One region of the Stenotrophomonas sp. X genome, then DNA from elsewhere that is predicted to be linked to it. Evidence: predicted binding sites of a transcription regulator. Region 1 holds the regulator's gene; the other holds the start of a gene.

Region 1 (7,462 bases):
ACGGCAGGTTCACTTCGGTCTGCTGGGCGCTGGACAGCTCGATCTTGGCGCGCTCGGCAGCATCCTTCAGGCGCTGCAGGGCCAGCGGATCCTTGCGCAGGTCGATGCCCTGGTCCTTGTTGAATTCTTCAACCAGGTACTCGATGACGCGGTTGTCGAAGTCTTCGCCACCCAGGAAGGTGTCGCCGTTGGTGGCCAGCACTTCGAACTGCTTCTCGCCGTCGACATTGGCGATCTCGATCACCGAGACGTCGAAGGTGCCGCCGCCCAGGTCGTACACCACGATCTTGCGATCCTTGTTGTCGCCCTTGTCCAGGCCGTAGGCCAGCGCAGCCGCGGTCGGCTCGTTGATGATGCGCTTGACGTCCAGGCCGGCGATGCGACCGGCGTCCTTGGTCGCCTGGCGCTGGCTGTCGTTGAAGTAGGCCGGCACGGTGATGACCGCTTCGGTGACCTTCTCACCGAGGAAGTCCTCGGCGGTCTTCTTCATCTTCTCCAGCACCTTGGCCGAGATTTCCTGCGGGGCCATCTTCTTGCCGTCGCTGGTGGCGACCCAGGCATCGCCATTGTCATGGGCCAGGATGCTGTACGGGACGTGGGCGATGTCCTTCTGCACCTCACCGTCGGTGAACTTGCGGCCGATCAGGCGCTTCACCGCGTAGAAGGTGTTCTTCGGGTTGGTCACGGCCTGGCGCTTGGCCGAGGCACCGACCAGGACTTCGCCGTCCTTGGTGTAGGCGACGATCGACGGGGTGGTGCGATCGCCTTCCGAATTCTCGATGACGCGGGCCTTGCCGCCGTCCATGATCGCCACGCACGAGTTGGTGGTGCCGAGGTCGATACCAATGATCTTGCCCATGGGGGAGACTCCTGAGGATGCTTGTTGGGGTCAGTCCGGCCGTTCGACCGGTGGATGAATACGATGTGGGGGAGGCCCGTGGAACATTCAAGCCACCTCCCGAACGCTGTGTTTCCGGTCGCCCGGCGCGTTCAGCGTCGGGCCGGGTCGCAGGTCATTCCCGCCGCCCGGCCCGGCAGGGTCAGTCGGCGGCCACCACCACCAGCGCCGGCCGCAGCAGGCGCTCGTTGAGCAGGTAGCCCTTCTGGAACACGGTCACCACGCTGCCCGGGGCAGCGCCCGGGGTCGGCGCCTGGCTGATGGCCTGGTGGTGCTCCGGGTTGAACGGCTGGCCGATCGGGTCCAGCAGGACCAGACCGTTGTCGGCAGCGACCTTGAGCAGCTGCTTGTAGGTCAGCTCCAGGCCTTCGCGCAGCGGGTGCGGGTCGTCGCCGGCGGCCTTCAGGCCGGCATCCAGGCTGTCGAACACCGGCAACAGCTCGCCCAGCAGCTTCTCGTTGGCGAACTTGCGGGCCTGCTCGATGTCACGGGCAACGCGCTTGCGCTGGTTTTCCAGGTCGGCGCGCTCACGCAGCGCATCGGCCTTGACCTGCTCGACTTCGGCGCGCAGACGCTCGACTTCGTCGTTGACGCCGGCGGTGGCAGCCGCATCGGCGGCACTCTGCTGGGATTCGATATCTGGATGTTCGTGGTTCATGTCTGGGTCCCTGGCGGTCACTCCCCGCCTCCACCCACCCTAGTGTGGGCGGGATGCTGCGTTTCAAGCGTCGGATGTTCCCGGCGTGCGTCCGGCCGGCGAAAAGGCCGCGCCAAGCACATCGGCGGTGGCCTGGACCAGCGGGATCACCCGGTCGTAGGCCATCCGCTTGGGACCGATCACGCCCAGCACGCCCAGCACCTGGCCATTGGCGGTATACGGGGCGGTGACCAGCGAGACGCCCTGCAGCGGCATCATTCCGGTCTCTTCGCCGATGAAGATGCGCACCCCCGGCGCCTGGATGGTCCGCTCCAGCAGCTGCAGGATCTCGCGCTTGCTGGAGAACAGCTCGAACAGTTCGCGCAGGCGCTCCAGGTCGGACAGGTCCTGCACGCCCATCAAGCGGGTCTGCCCGGCCACCAGCATGTCGTCGGCCGCCGGCTGCAGGGCCTGCTCGGCCAGTTCGATGCTGTGGGCCAGCAACTGCTCCAGTTCGGACCGGGCGTCGCGCAGCTCCAGCAGCAGGCGGGTACGGATCTCGGCCATCGGCAGGCCGGCGAAATGCGCATTGAGGTAGTTGGCGACCTGCTCCAGCTGGCCCGGCGCAAACTCCTGCCGGGTCTCGATCACCCGGTTCTGCACCTCGTTGTCGGCAAATACCAGGATCGCCAGCACCCGGCGCCCGTCCAGCGCCACGAAATCGATCTGGCGGAAGGCGAACTGCTCGCGCCGCGGTGCGCTGACCACGCCGACGAAGTGGCTCATCGCCGACAGCAGCTCCGAGGCGCTGCCGAGCAGGGCCTGGGTACTGCCGCCGCCGGCCAGCTCCTGGCGCAACCGGGCCAGCTCGCCCTCGCCCGGCGGCTGCATCTGCAGCAGGCTGTCGACGAACACCCGATAGCCATGCGCGGTCGGGACGCGGCCGGCCGAGGTATGTGGCGAGGCCAGCAGGCCCAGATCCTCCAGGTCGCCCAGGATGTTGCGGATGGTGGCCGGGCTGACCTCCAGGCCGGCCACGCGCGCCAGCGTCTGCGAGCCGACCGGCTCGCCGTCCTGGATGTATCGCGCGATCAGCGTGCGCAGCAGGTGGCGCGCACGCGGGGCAAGCTGGTCGGGAGAACCGTGCATGGAATCAACCTGTGAGACACGGACACTAGATAATGGCGGCGCATCGCCTTGGCAAGTCATTGGACCTCCCGCGCCCGCGTGCTAGCGTTGCGCGGCTGCTGACACCCCCTTACCCATGCTCAGACATCTTTCGATCAAGGATTTCGCCGTCGTCCGCGCCACCGAACTGGAGTTCGGGCCAGGCATGACCGTGGTTTCAGGCGAGACTGGCGCCGGCAAGTCGCTGATGGTCGACGCACTGGGCTTCCTGTCCGGCCTGCGCGCCGACAGCGGCGTGGTCCGCCATGGCGCCGCACGCGCCGAGCTTTCCGCCGAGTTCGCGCTGGAGCAGCTGCAGGCCGCCCGCCAGTGGCTGGCCGACAACGAGCTGGACGACGAGGACCAATGCCAGCTGCGCCGCGTGATCCGCGCCGACGGCGGCTCGCGGGCCTGGATCAATGGCCGCCCGGTGACGCTGGCACAGCTGGGCGATCTGGCCTCGCTGCTGGTGGAGATCCACGGCCAGCATGAACAGCAGGCGCTGCTGGCGCGCCCGTCGCAGCTGGCCCTGCTGGATGCCTATGCCGGCAACGAGAACGAGCGCCGCCAGGTGCGCCACGCCGCCGCGGCCTGGCAGGCACTGGTCGATGAATCGCTGGCGTTGTCGCAACAGGGCGACGTCAGTGACCGGATCGGCTTCCTGGAGCACCAGCTGCGCGAACTGGACCGCGAGGACCTGGAACCGGAATCGATTGCCGCGCTTAGCGCCAGCCACCGTCGCCAGGCCCACGCCAGCGCCCTGCTGAGCGCCTGCCAGGCGGCCAGCAACCAGCTCAACGGCGATGACGGCAGCTCTGCGCTGGACCTGCTGCAGCAGGTGCGCCACGAGCTGTCGCGGCTGGTCGAGCACGACCCGCGCCTGGGCGAAGTGGACGGCCTGATCGAGAACGCCTCGATCCAGCTGCACGAAGCCCTGTCGCTGCTTGATCGCGTGCACGACGATCTGGATGCCGACCCGGAACAGTTCGAGGAGAACGAGCGCCGCCTCGGCCGCCTGCACGACCTGGCCCGCAAGCACCGCGTGCCGATGGACGAACTGGGCGCGCAGCGCGAGCGCATGCATGCCGAAGTGGAGCAGCTGCGTGGCGCCGACGAGCGCCTGCAGCGCCTGGCCGGCGAGATCGACAAGGCCGCCGCCGCCTGGCGCGTGCAGGCTGAAGTGCTGACTGCCAGCCGCCGCAGCGCCGCTGCCGAACTGTCGGCCACCACCACCGGCATCATCGCCGAGCTCGGCATGGGCGGCGGCCAGTTCCTGATCGAACTGGAGCCACAGGACAACGGCAAGCCCGACCCGCAGGGTGCCGAGCGCGTCGAGTTCCTGGTGGCGGCCAACGCCGGCCAGCCGCCGCGCGCCCTGCGCAAGGTGGCCTCGGGCGGTGAACTGTCACGCATCTCGCTGGCCATTGAAGTGGCCGCGCTGGACCTGGATGCAGTGCCAACCATGGTGTTTGACGAGGTCGACTCCGGCATCGGCGGCGCGGTGGCTGACATCGTCGGCCAGAAGCTGCGCGCGCTCGGCGAGAAGCGCCAGGTACTGTGCGTGACCCACCTGCCGCAGGTCGCTTCCAAGGGCCATGCCCATTACCGGGTCAGCAAGGCCCCGGTGGAAGGCATGACCCAGAGCGCAGTGGAAAAGCTGGACAACAAGGCGCGCGAGGAAGAGCTGGCGCGCATGCTCGGCGGTGTGGAAGTGAGCAAGGAAGCGCGCGCCGCCGCCCGCAAGCTGCTGCAGGCCTGAGGCCGGCGGAGCCGAGCGCGGGCTCGGCTCTACAGGATTTCCCGAACGAACCGACGTGTAGCGCCGAGCCCATGCTCGGCTTCCGCGCACCAGCGTGGCACAGCTCACCCCAGCGGCCGGCATTACCCCCGTGGCTGCGTCAGGTCGACGTTCTCCACCAGGAAATCGAGGAACGCGCGCACCCGCAGCGGCAGGTAACCGCCCTGCCCCAGGAACACCGCGTGCACCTCTTCCAGGTCGCCGGGATTGGCCTCTTCCAGCACCGGCAGCAAGCGCCCGGCAGCAATGTCCTCCTGCACCTGGAATGCCGCCAGCCGCGCCATGCCCAGCCCGCCCAGCACCAGCTGGCGCAGCGCATCGCCGTTGCTGGCGCGGGCATTGCCACTGGGCAGCAGCATCCGCTCGCGCCCCTCCTGCAGCAACGGCCACCCCTGCATCGCACGCGCGTGGCCGATGTCCAGCCGGTTGTGCGACTGCAGCTCCTCGGCAGTGCGTGGCAGCCCGTGCCGCTGCGCGTAGGCCGGTGCAGCCACGATCATCATCCGCGTCGCGCCCAGCCGTCGCGCCACCAGACTGGAGCTCTTCAGCGGCCCGGCCCGCACTGCCACGTCGGTGCGCTGCTCCAGCAGGTCGATCACCTCGTCGTTGAGGGTCAGGTCCACGCCCACCTGCGGGTTACGCTCAAGGAACGCCGGCAGCAGCGGCAACAGGAAATGGCGGCCAAACGGCACGTTGGAGTTGACCCGCAGCCGCCCGCGCGGCTCGGCATGGGCGCTGGCACAACGCTCGGCCTCCTCCAGGTCGGCCAGCACGCGCAGGCCACGCTCGTAGAACGCGCAGCCTTCCGGGGTCAGCTGCAGCTGGCGGGTGGAGCGTTGCAGCAGGCGCGTGCCCAACCGTTGCTCCAGCCGCGCCACCAGCTTGCTCACCGCCGACGGGGTCATGTCCAGCGTTCGGGCGGCGGCGGAGAAGCCACCGGTCTCGATCACGCGCACGAACACTTCCAGTTCGCCGGATCGGTTGATGTCAGGTCGCGCCATGGCAATGAATCCAGTTCACAGATGATTGTCCATGCGCAGTCTAGTTCACAGATAAGCACGGAATCACCATGGCGGTCCCTCCACTCGGGACTGCCCGATGAACCGCTTGAGCCAGCTCACCGCCACCGCCCTGCTCGCCGTGTCCGGCGCCGCCAGTGCCGCATCCGCCCCGCACTGGGTCGCCAGCTGGCAGGCCAGCCCGCAGCCGGTCTGGAACGCGGATTTCCTGTTCCCGACCCTGGTCCCGGCCACACTGCAGGACCATACCTTCCGCCAAACGGCGCGCATCAGCCTGGGCGGCCCGCGGCTGCGGGTGCGGCTGAGCAATGCCTACGGCACCCAGCCGCTGCGGATCGGAGCAGCCAGCGTGGCCGCACGCGCGGGCGCCATCCCGCAACCGCTCAGCTTCGGCGGCCAGCCCGGGGTGTTGATCGGGCCCGGTCAGGAACAGCTGAGCGATCCGCTCCCGCTGGCCACGGATGACCGCCAGGCAGTGCAGGTCAGCGTCTTTGTGCCGGGGCCGGCAACCGTTCAGACGTTCCATTGGGAAGGCCGCCAGACCAGTTGGATCGCCCCCGGCGACCAGAGCCGGGCCCAGGACCTGAGCGCAGCCAGCAGCACCACCGCCCGCCTGCTGCTGACCGGAATTGACGTCGAGGCCGGCGCCGACGCGCGCAGCGTGGTGGTGATCGGGGATTCGATCACCGACGGTGCCACCGCCAGCCTCGACCAGGACCAGCGCTGGACCGATCATCTGGCCGCGCGCCTGGCAGCGCGGGGCACAGCCGTGGTGAACGCCGGCATTTCCGGGGGGCGGCTGCTGCGCGACGGCATGGGTGAATCCGCCCTGGTCCGCTTCCGGCGCGACGCGCTGGACCAGCCTGCGGTATCCAGTGTGATCGTGCTGATCGGCATCAATGACATCAGCTGGCCAGGTACCGCATTCGCCCGGAACCAGGCCCGGCCCACGCTGGCCGAACTGCAGGCGGGGTATCGCGCGCTGGCAGAACAGGCCCGCCATCGTGGCGTGCGGATCATTGGCGCCACCCTGCCGCCGTTTGCCGACGCCCTGCCCGGCACGCCAATGGACGACTACTACCACCCGGACAAGGATGGCCTGCGCCAGCGGATCAATGCCTGGCTGCGCACGGACAGCCCGTTCGACGCAGTGATCGACCTGGACGCGGCGCTGCGCGACCCGGCCGATCCCTCACGGATGGCCGCCGCCTACGACTCCGGCGACCACCTCCACCCGGGTGATGCCGGCAACCGGGCCATGGCTGAGGCGGTCGATCTTGAGGTGCTCATGGGGCCATCCACGCATGGCGTGGATCTACCGTAAGCAACGAAAAACCCCGGGCAGGCCCGGGGTTTCGTCGCATCCAGCTGGCCGGAACGGCTTACTTGCGCTTCTTGCGCACGTACAGCACCAGCGAGTGCTCTTCCAGCTCGTAGCCATGGTCTGCGGCGATCTTGCGCTGCAGCTCCTCGATCTCGTGGCTTTCGAACTCGATGATCTTGCCACTGTCCACGTCGACCATGTGGTCGTGGTGGCCGCCACGGTCCAGTTCGTAGACCGCCTGGCCGCCCTCGAAATTGTGCTTGAGCACGAGGCCGGCGGCCTCGAACTGGGTCAGCACCCGGTACACCGTGGCCAGGCCGATCTCGTCGCCATGCTCCAGCAGCTGGCGGTAGATGTCTTCGGCGGTCATGTGGTGCTGGGCATTGCGCTGCTCGAGCAGCGCCAGGATCCGCATCCGCGGATGGGTCACCTTCAGGCCGACTTTACGCAGGTCGTGGGTTTCCATAGGTCTCCGTTCATTGGCGATTTAGCGCCAGCTGCCTCGGATTGGGTCGCGGTGGCACGCCGGGAGTGTATCATCGGTTTGATTTCCCCAACCGCCAGTCCCGATGCGCAATCTCCTGTTGGTCGCCGCCGTCGCCCTGTCCACCACCGGGTG
Region 2 (7,462 bases), 2.1 Mb from region 1:
CTGTCATCGCTGGCGAAGGGCGATGATCCGGCCATTGACGGCTTGATCGGCAACGACCTGACCGGGCGCTGGGACACCCGTTGGGACTTCGGCCGCAATCAACTGGCGCTGTGGACACCCGGCGGCTTGGACCTGGAAGGACCGGGTTGCCAACCCAATGCGCTGCCCGGCCGCGATGACGGCCTGCGCCAGTTCGGCTTCATCACGCTTGCCTTGGGTACGCCCGGCGTGGACGCCATCGCCGTGGTCGACACCGGTGCCGCGCAGACCGTCCTCAACGCCGAAGCAGCCCGCGCACTGGGCCTGCGCACCGACGGCAGCGATGCTCGGGTGCGTGCACGTGAAGAGGGCACCGAGGGGCTGGGTGGCGGTGCACAGGCAACCTGGCTGTACACCCTGCCCGGCATGACCGGCGGCAACTGGCAGCACCCGCCGATGGAGGTCCGGATCAGCGAACTGCCGGTGTTCAGGGCGATCGGCCTGGAGGCGCGACCGGCCTTGATCCTCGGTGCCGACGCGATGCGCGGTGGCCAGGTGGACATCGGTGCGGGTGCCGCGCGGATCTGCCTGCGCCGACCCGGCTGACGTCTGGCGCATGACGGCGGGAGCTGGCAGGCGTAGCATCGCGCCACGTCCCGCCAGGAGTTCCACGCATGCGCCGTGCTGTCCTGCTGTTGCTGACGCTGCTCCCGCCGGCCGTGCTGGCCGCGCCGCCGCTACCCTCGCCCGCGCGCATCGATGCCGAAGCACAGCGGCTGATGCAGGCGGCCCATGCGCGCGGGATGGCGCTGGCGGTGATCGATGGCGGCAAGGTGGTACACGTGGCCGCCTACGGCGAACGCAACGCCGCAGGCGAGCCGCTGCGCACCGATACCGTGATGTACGCCGCCTCGCTGACCAAGATGGCGTTCGGCCACCTGGTCGCACAGCTTGCCCAGGATGCGCGGATCGAGCTGGACGCCAGCATCGCCACGGCGCTGGACAAGCCGCTGCCGGACTACCCGCCGGAGCCGAAGAAGTACGCCGACTACAGCGTACTGGCCGATGATGCGCGCTGGCGCCAGCTCACCCCGCGCCTGCTGCTCAACCATTCCAGTGGCTTCGCCAACTTCGGCTTTCTCGAACCGGATGGCCGGCTGAGGTTCCACTTCGATCCCGGCAGCCGCTACGGCTATTCCGGCGAAGGGCTGATCCTGTTGCAGTTCGTGATCGAGCGTGGACGGCTTGGCCAGGACGTGGGTGCATTGATGCAGCGGCAGGTATTCGACCGCTTCGGCATGGTCCGCACCAGCATGATGTGGCGTGAGGATTTCGCCGCCAACCTGGCCGATGGCTGGACAGCGGAAGGCACGGCCGAGCCGCACGATGAACGCAGCCGCGTGCGTGCGGCCGGTTCGATGGATACCACCATCGCCGACATGGCGCGCTTCGCCGCCGGCTATGTCCGCGGCGATGGGCTGTCGCCTGCAATGCGCAGGGAACTGGTGCGGCCGCAGCTGCCGATCACCACCGCCAGCCAGTTCCCCACGCTGCAGCCGGAGCTGCCCGTGGCGCAGCAACGCAAGGATCTGGCCGCGGGCCTGGGCGTGGTGACGTTCCGCGGCCCGCAGGGCGCAGGCTTCTACAAGGGCGGCCACGACGATGCGGTCGGCAACACGCTGGTGTGCATCGAACGGCACAAACGCTGCGTGGTGATTCTGGGCAACGATGTACGGGCGGAAGCTGCGTTCCCGGCACTGGTGGCATTCGTACTGGGCGATACCGGCGTGCCGTGGCAGTGGGAGTATGGTGCGGCGAAGGCATTCGTCGAATGAGGGTGCGATCACGCCTGCATGGCGAACGCGGCCAGGGGGGAGCATCCACGCCATGCGTGGATGGCACTCCTCAGCGCGCCTGCTCGAAGAACATCAGGTATACCAGCCGGCCATTCTCCGGTCGATCACCGAACGCTGGCCCGGCGGTGTGCCAGAACCAGGGCCGCAGCAGCACCAGCCGGTTGAAGCGCATCGGAATGCGCATGGTCATTTCCCACTGGCTGTCGTCGTTGCTGTCGCGCTCGATGATGTCGCGATGCATGTCGCCGCCGTCGGCGTAGCCCAATGCGGCCAGCTCCGCCGCGTCCAGGGCCATGCGCTCGGTGCCGGTACGGCGATGGCGGAAGAACTCGGTGCCGCCCTCGCAGTGCTCCGGTGCACTCAGGTAGAGAATGCCCGACCAGTGCGAGTGGTCGGCGTGTACCTTGGCGCGGCCGATGTCGCCGGCGAGGGTAAGGCGGAACTTGCCGTGCGACTGCAGCGGGTTGACCGGCCGCAGCGGTTCGTTGACCAGTCGCGAGACCGCACCGGACAGTCCCTCCAACTCCAGCCGCTGCTGTGAATTGCGGCCGGGGAATGCGCCCTCCTGGACGGGATAGTCCAGGCCCAGTGCCGCCTGGCGCAACCCTTGCGCATCGGCGGGAGAAAGGAAGTCGTCAACGACGATGAACGAGGTAGGCATGGTCACCGAGCGTAGCGATGCACTGCGGCGACGGCAACCGGGCAACGAAAAACCCCGCCTTGCGGCGGGGTTCTTCTTTACATCACATCGGGAAGGCGTGCCGACCAAGGCCGGCAACGACCGCCGGAGGCGTGGACTTAGAAGTCCATGCCGCCCATGCCGCCCATGCCGCCCATGCCACCAGCGCCGCCCATGGCCGGCTCGTCCTTCTTCGGAGCTTCGGCAACCATGGCTTCGGTGGTGATCATCAGGCCGGCGATCGAGGCCGCGTTCTGCAGGGCCGAACGGGTCACCTTGGTCGGGTCCAGGATGCCGAACTGCAGCATGTCGCCGAACTCGCCGGTGGCCGCGTTGTAGCCGAAGCTGCCGGTGCCTTCCTTGACCTTGTTGATGATGACGGACGGCTCGTCGCCAGCGTTGGCCACGATCTCGCGCAGCGGGGCTTCCATCGCACGCAGGGCAATCTGGATGCCGTGGTTCTGGTCTTCGTTGGCACCCTTCAGGCCGGCCAGCGCGGTGATCGCGCGGACCAGGGCAACGCCGCCGCCCGGGACCACGCCTTCTTCAACGGCTGCACGGGTGGCGTGCAGGGCGTCGTCGACGCGATCCTTCTTTTCCTTCATTTCGATTTCGGTCGAGGCGCCGACCTTGATCACGGCAACGCCGCCGGCCAGCTTGGCCACGCGTTCCTGCAGCTTCTCGCGATCGTAATCCGAGGAGGTGTCCTGGATCTGGGTCTTGATCTGCGCCACGCGTGCATCAACGTTGGCCTTGTCGCCGACGCCGTCGATGATGGTGGTGTTCTCCTTGGAGACCTGCACCTTCTTGGCGCGGCCCAGGTCCTTGATGGTGGCCTTTTCCAGCGACAGGCCGACTTCTTCGGAGATCACGGTGCCGCCGGTCAGCACGGCCATGTCTTCCAGCATCGCCTTGCGACGGTCACCGAAGCCCGGGGCCTTGACGGCCACGACCTTGACGATGCCACGGATGGTGTTGACCACCAGGGTCGCCAGCGCTTCGCCTTCGACTTCTTCAGCGACGATCAGCAGCGGCTTGCCGGCCTTGGCGACGCCTTCCAGCACCGGCAGCAGGTCACGGACGTTGGAGATCTTCTTGTCGTGCAGCAGGATGAACGGGTCATCCAGGTCAGCGGTCTGCGACTGCTGGTTGTTGATGAAGTACGGCGACAGGTAGCCGCGGTCGAACTGCATGCCCTTGACCACGTCCAGCTCGTTGTCCAGGCCCGAGCCTTCTTCAACGGTGATGACGCCTTCCTTGCCGACTTCCTTCATCGCGTCAGCGATGATCTGGCCGATCGACTCATCCGAGTTGGCCGAGATGGTACCGACCTGGGCAATCGCCTTGTCGTCGGCGGTCGGCTTGGAGATGTTCTTCAGCTCGGCGACGGCAGCCGAAACGGCCTTGTCGATACCGCGCTTGAGGTCCATCGGATTCATGCCGGCGGCAACGGCCTTGGCGCCTTCGCGGATCAGGGCCTGGGCCAGCACGGTGGCGGTGGTGGTGCCGTCGCCGGCATCGTCGTTGGTGCGCGACGCGACTTCCTTCACCATCTGCGCGCCCATGTTCTCGAACTTGTCAGCCAGTTCGATTTCCTTGGCGACGGAGACGCCGTCCTTGGTGATGGTCGGGGCGCCGAAGCTCTTTTCCAGCACGACGTTGCGGCCCTTCGGGCCCAGGGTGGCCTTGACGGCATTGGCGAGAACATTGACGCCGCGCACCATGCGCGAACGGGCGTCTTCACCGAAACGAATATCCTTGGCAGCCATTGCATTTACCTCATTGGTAGCGCCGGACGATGCCCGGCGGCTGGGAGTTTGGGATCAGGTTGAAACAGGTCGCGCCGGGGCTCAGCCGATGACGGCGAGCACGTCGTCTTCGCGCAGGACCTTGTATTCGACGCCTTCGCTCTTGTACGAGCTGCCGGCGTACTGGCCGTAGATGACCTTGTCACCGACCTTCAGCGACGGCGCGCGCACGTTGCCGTTGTCCAGCGGCTTGCCCGGGCCGACGGCCACGACCTCACCCTTGGTGGACTTTTCCTTGGCCGAGTCGGGGATGACGATGCCACCGGCGGAGATTTCGTCGGCTTCGATCGGCTTGACCACAACGCGGTCGTGCAGCGGCTTGATGCTCATAGGAGACCTCTTAAGTGATTGATTGGTCTAAAAAAGTCCGGCGATGTTAGCACTCACCCCAGGCGAGTGCCAGAACCGCACGTGAAGAAACCCGACAACGTCGGGAGCAGGGCAGAGATGGAGCCCTGCCGCCCCCTTTCAAGGGCGGAATGAAAAAATTTTTTCGCCCGCGCGCCTCGGCCAGGGCGTCGGTCCAGATCAATTTCGGTGACAAGCGTCGCACTGTCAGATATCTGACGTTCATTTACGACAAAGTGTCACTGGATCGGCCTTAGGCTCGGTCAGGCATTCCCAATCACAAGGAGTAGTCGATGCGATTGCTGTCCCCGCTTGCCGCCGCCTGCCTGCTGGCGCTGGCCGCCGCGCCGGTCCAGGCCGAGGTCTTCATCAATGAACTGCACTACGACGACAGCACCGCCGCCGGTGACGTCGGCGAAGCGATCGAGGTCGTAGCCACTGCCGGTGAGGACCTGTCCGGCTACCGCCTGTACCTCTACAACGGCAGCAACCCGTCGGCCGCCACCGTCTACGCCAACAATCCGGTCCCAGCCGGCACCGCCGCCGGCTGCGGCAGCGCCACCATCGCCGTGGTCAACTACCCGACCAACGGCCTCCAGAATGGTCCGAACGACGGCATCGCCCTGGTCGATGCCAGCGGCAAGGTGGTCCAGTTCCTCAGCTACGAGGGTGCCATCACCGCCTCCGGCGGCCCTGCCGCGGGCATGACCAGCCAGAACATCCCGGTGGCCGAAAGCAACAGCACCGCGCCGGGTACGTCACTGCAGCTGACCGGCAGCGGCAGCCAGTACGCCCACTTCACCTGGGCCGAATCGGCCGGGCAGACGTTCGGCAGCTGCAACAACGGCCAGACCTTCAGCGGCGGCGGCACGCCAGGCCCCAACACGCCGCCGTCAGTCTCCACCACCACCCCGGCGCAGGGCAGCAGCACCTTCCCCGCTGCCGCCGACCTGGAAGTGGTGTTCAGCGAGACGGTGAACCTGGCCAGTGGCGCCTTCGCCCTGAGCTGCGGCACCTCCGGCACCGTGCCGCTGACCTTCCCGGCCAGCGGCCGCAGTGTGAAGCTGTCCACCAATACCGCGCTGGTGGCCGGTGAAGCCTGCCGCTTCGACATCCGCGCCGCGCGCATCACCGACCTGCAGGGCGCGCATCCGGCCGCCGACAGCCGCATCGCCTTCACCGTGTCCAGCACCGGCGGCAATCCGGACCCAGGCAACCCGGGCGTGCCGGCCGGCTACTACTCCAGGGTCAACACCAGCAGCCCCAGCCAGCTGCGCTGCTCGCTGCACGCCACCATCAAGGGCCATACCGCCTACCCGTACAGCGGCTCGGGCACCAGCACCTGGACCATCCTGGAAATCGCCGACGAGGATCCGAACAACCCGAACCGCATCCTCGATGCCTACCGCAACCGCAGCTACGCCAAGGTCAGTGATCGTGCGGGCACCGGCAGCGGGCTGACCTACAACCGCGAGCACACCTGGCCGAACTCGCTGGGCTTTGCCACCACCACCGGTGACAAGGGCCTGCCCTACGCGCCGTACACCGACACGCACATGCTGTACCTGACCGACGCGCAGTGGAACGCCGACCGTGGCAACAAGCCGTTCGCCAAGTGCGATGCCAGCTGCGGCGAGCGTGCCACCGAAGCCAACAACGGCCAGGGCGGCGGCAGCGGCGGCTACCCGGGCAATTCCAACTGGGTGCGCACGCCGGACGGCAACACCGGCACCTTCGAGGTGTGGGGCAAGCGCAAGGGCGACATGGCGCGTGCGGTGATGTACATGGCGATCCGCTATGAGGGTGGCAAGGATGCGGCCACCGGTCAGTCCGAGCCGGACCTGGAGCTGACCGACGACCGCAGCAAGATCGTCAAGACCAGCAGTTCGCCGGCCTACATGGGCCTGCTGTCGACGCTGATCGACTGGCACCTGTCCGATCCGCCGGATGATGCCGAGCGTGCCCGCAATGACGTGGTCTACAGCTTCCAAGGCAATCGCAACCCGTTCATCGACCACCCCGAGTGGGCGACCCCGGCCCTGTTCACCTCGGCCAAGCCAGCCACCTGCCAGCTGGCCAACTGACCGCGCAACGCAGCGGTCCACTGCCGCCGCCGGGCCCTGACCCGGCGGCGGCCCTATACTCGGCGGTCATGCCGACCGTCGATCCCGTCCTGCTGCTGTTGACCACCTGCCCGGACCGGGCCAGTGCCGAGCGCATCGCGCACGCGCTGGTCGGCGAGCGCCTGGCCGCGTGCGTGACCCGCCTTGATGGCGCGCAGTCCACCTACCGCTGGCAGGACGAGGTGACCACCGATGCCGAGCTGCAGCTGCTGGTAAAGACCACCGCGAGCCGCATCGATGACGCAATCGCCCGGATCGTCGAACTGCATCCGTATGAACTCCCGGAGTGCATCGCGGTCGAAACCCGGGCCGGCCTGCCGGCGTATCTGGACTGGATCCGGGCACAGACCCGGGAGGACACTGATTGAAGACTCTGTTTGCGCGTGGCGCTGCCTTGTGCGCCCTGTTGTGGCTCTCGCTGCCCGCCTTGGCCCTGGATGAGAAGGACCTGCTGCCGGTGGACCAGGCGTTCGCGCTGACCGCCACTGCTCCCGAACGGGGCCAGGTGCAACTGCAGTTCAAGATCGCACCGGGCTACTACCTGTATCGCCACCGCACCAGCGTCAAGGCGGATCCGGCATTCAATGCCGGCACGCTGCAGATGCCCAAGGGTGACAGGCACCACGATGACTTCTTCGGCGAGGTCGAAACCTATCGGGAGCGCCTGCA

What was found. The regulator HrcA, encoded in region 1, represses chaperone genes, less so after heat shock. The targets are predictions, from matches to a motif close to TTNGCACTCNNNNNNNNNGAGTGCNAA.
Region 2: a site for HrcA is predicted at 4,699-4,725, ahead of ACZ75I_RS17525 (co-chaperone GroES). Genes of this name have one in related genera too.

Annotation. Positions count from the first base shown of each region.
Region 1 covers NZ_CM146756.1:1,719,549-1,727,010, reverse strand. The annotation lists gene dnaK (molecular chaperone DnaK) at 1-859, opposite strand, end outside; gene grpE (nucleotide exchange factor GrpE) at 1,041-1,556, opposite strand; gene hrcA (heat-inducible transcriptional repressor HrcA) at 1,620-2,684, opposite strand; gene recN (DNA repair protein RecN) at 2,800-4,461, shown strand; gene ACZ75I_RS07990 (LysR family transcriptional regulator) at 4,584-5,501, opposite strand; gene ACZ75I_RS07985 (SGNH/GDSL hydrolase family protein) at 5,599-6,843, shown strand; gene fur (ferric iron uptake transcriptional regulator) at 6,902-7,309, opposite strand; gene ACZ75I_RS07975 (outer membrane protein assembly factor BamE) at 7,413-7,462, shown strand, end outside.
Region 2 covers NZ_CM146756.1:3,808,939-3,816,400, forward strand. The annotation lists gene ACZ75I_RS17505 (aspartyl protease family protein) at 1-585, shown strand, start outside; gene ACZ75I_RS17510 (serine hydrolase domain-containing protein) at 654-1,814, shown strand; gene ACZ75I_RS17515 (DUF6445 family protein) at 1,885-2,496, opposite strand; gene groL (chaperonin GroEL) at 2,634-4,283, opposite strand; gene ACZ75I_RS17525 (co-chaperone GroES) at 4,365-4,652, opposite strand; gene ACZ75I_RS17530 (endonuclease) at 4,964-6,754, shown strand; gene cutA (divalent-cation tolerance protein CutA) at 6,823-7,161, shown strand; gene ACZ75I_RS17540 (protein-disulfide reductase DsbD family protein) at 7,158-7,462, shown strand, end outside.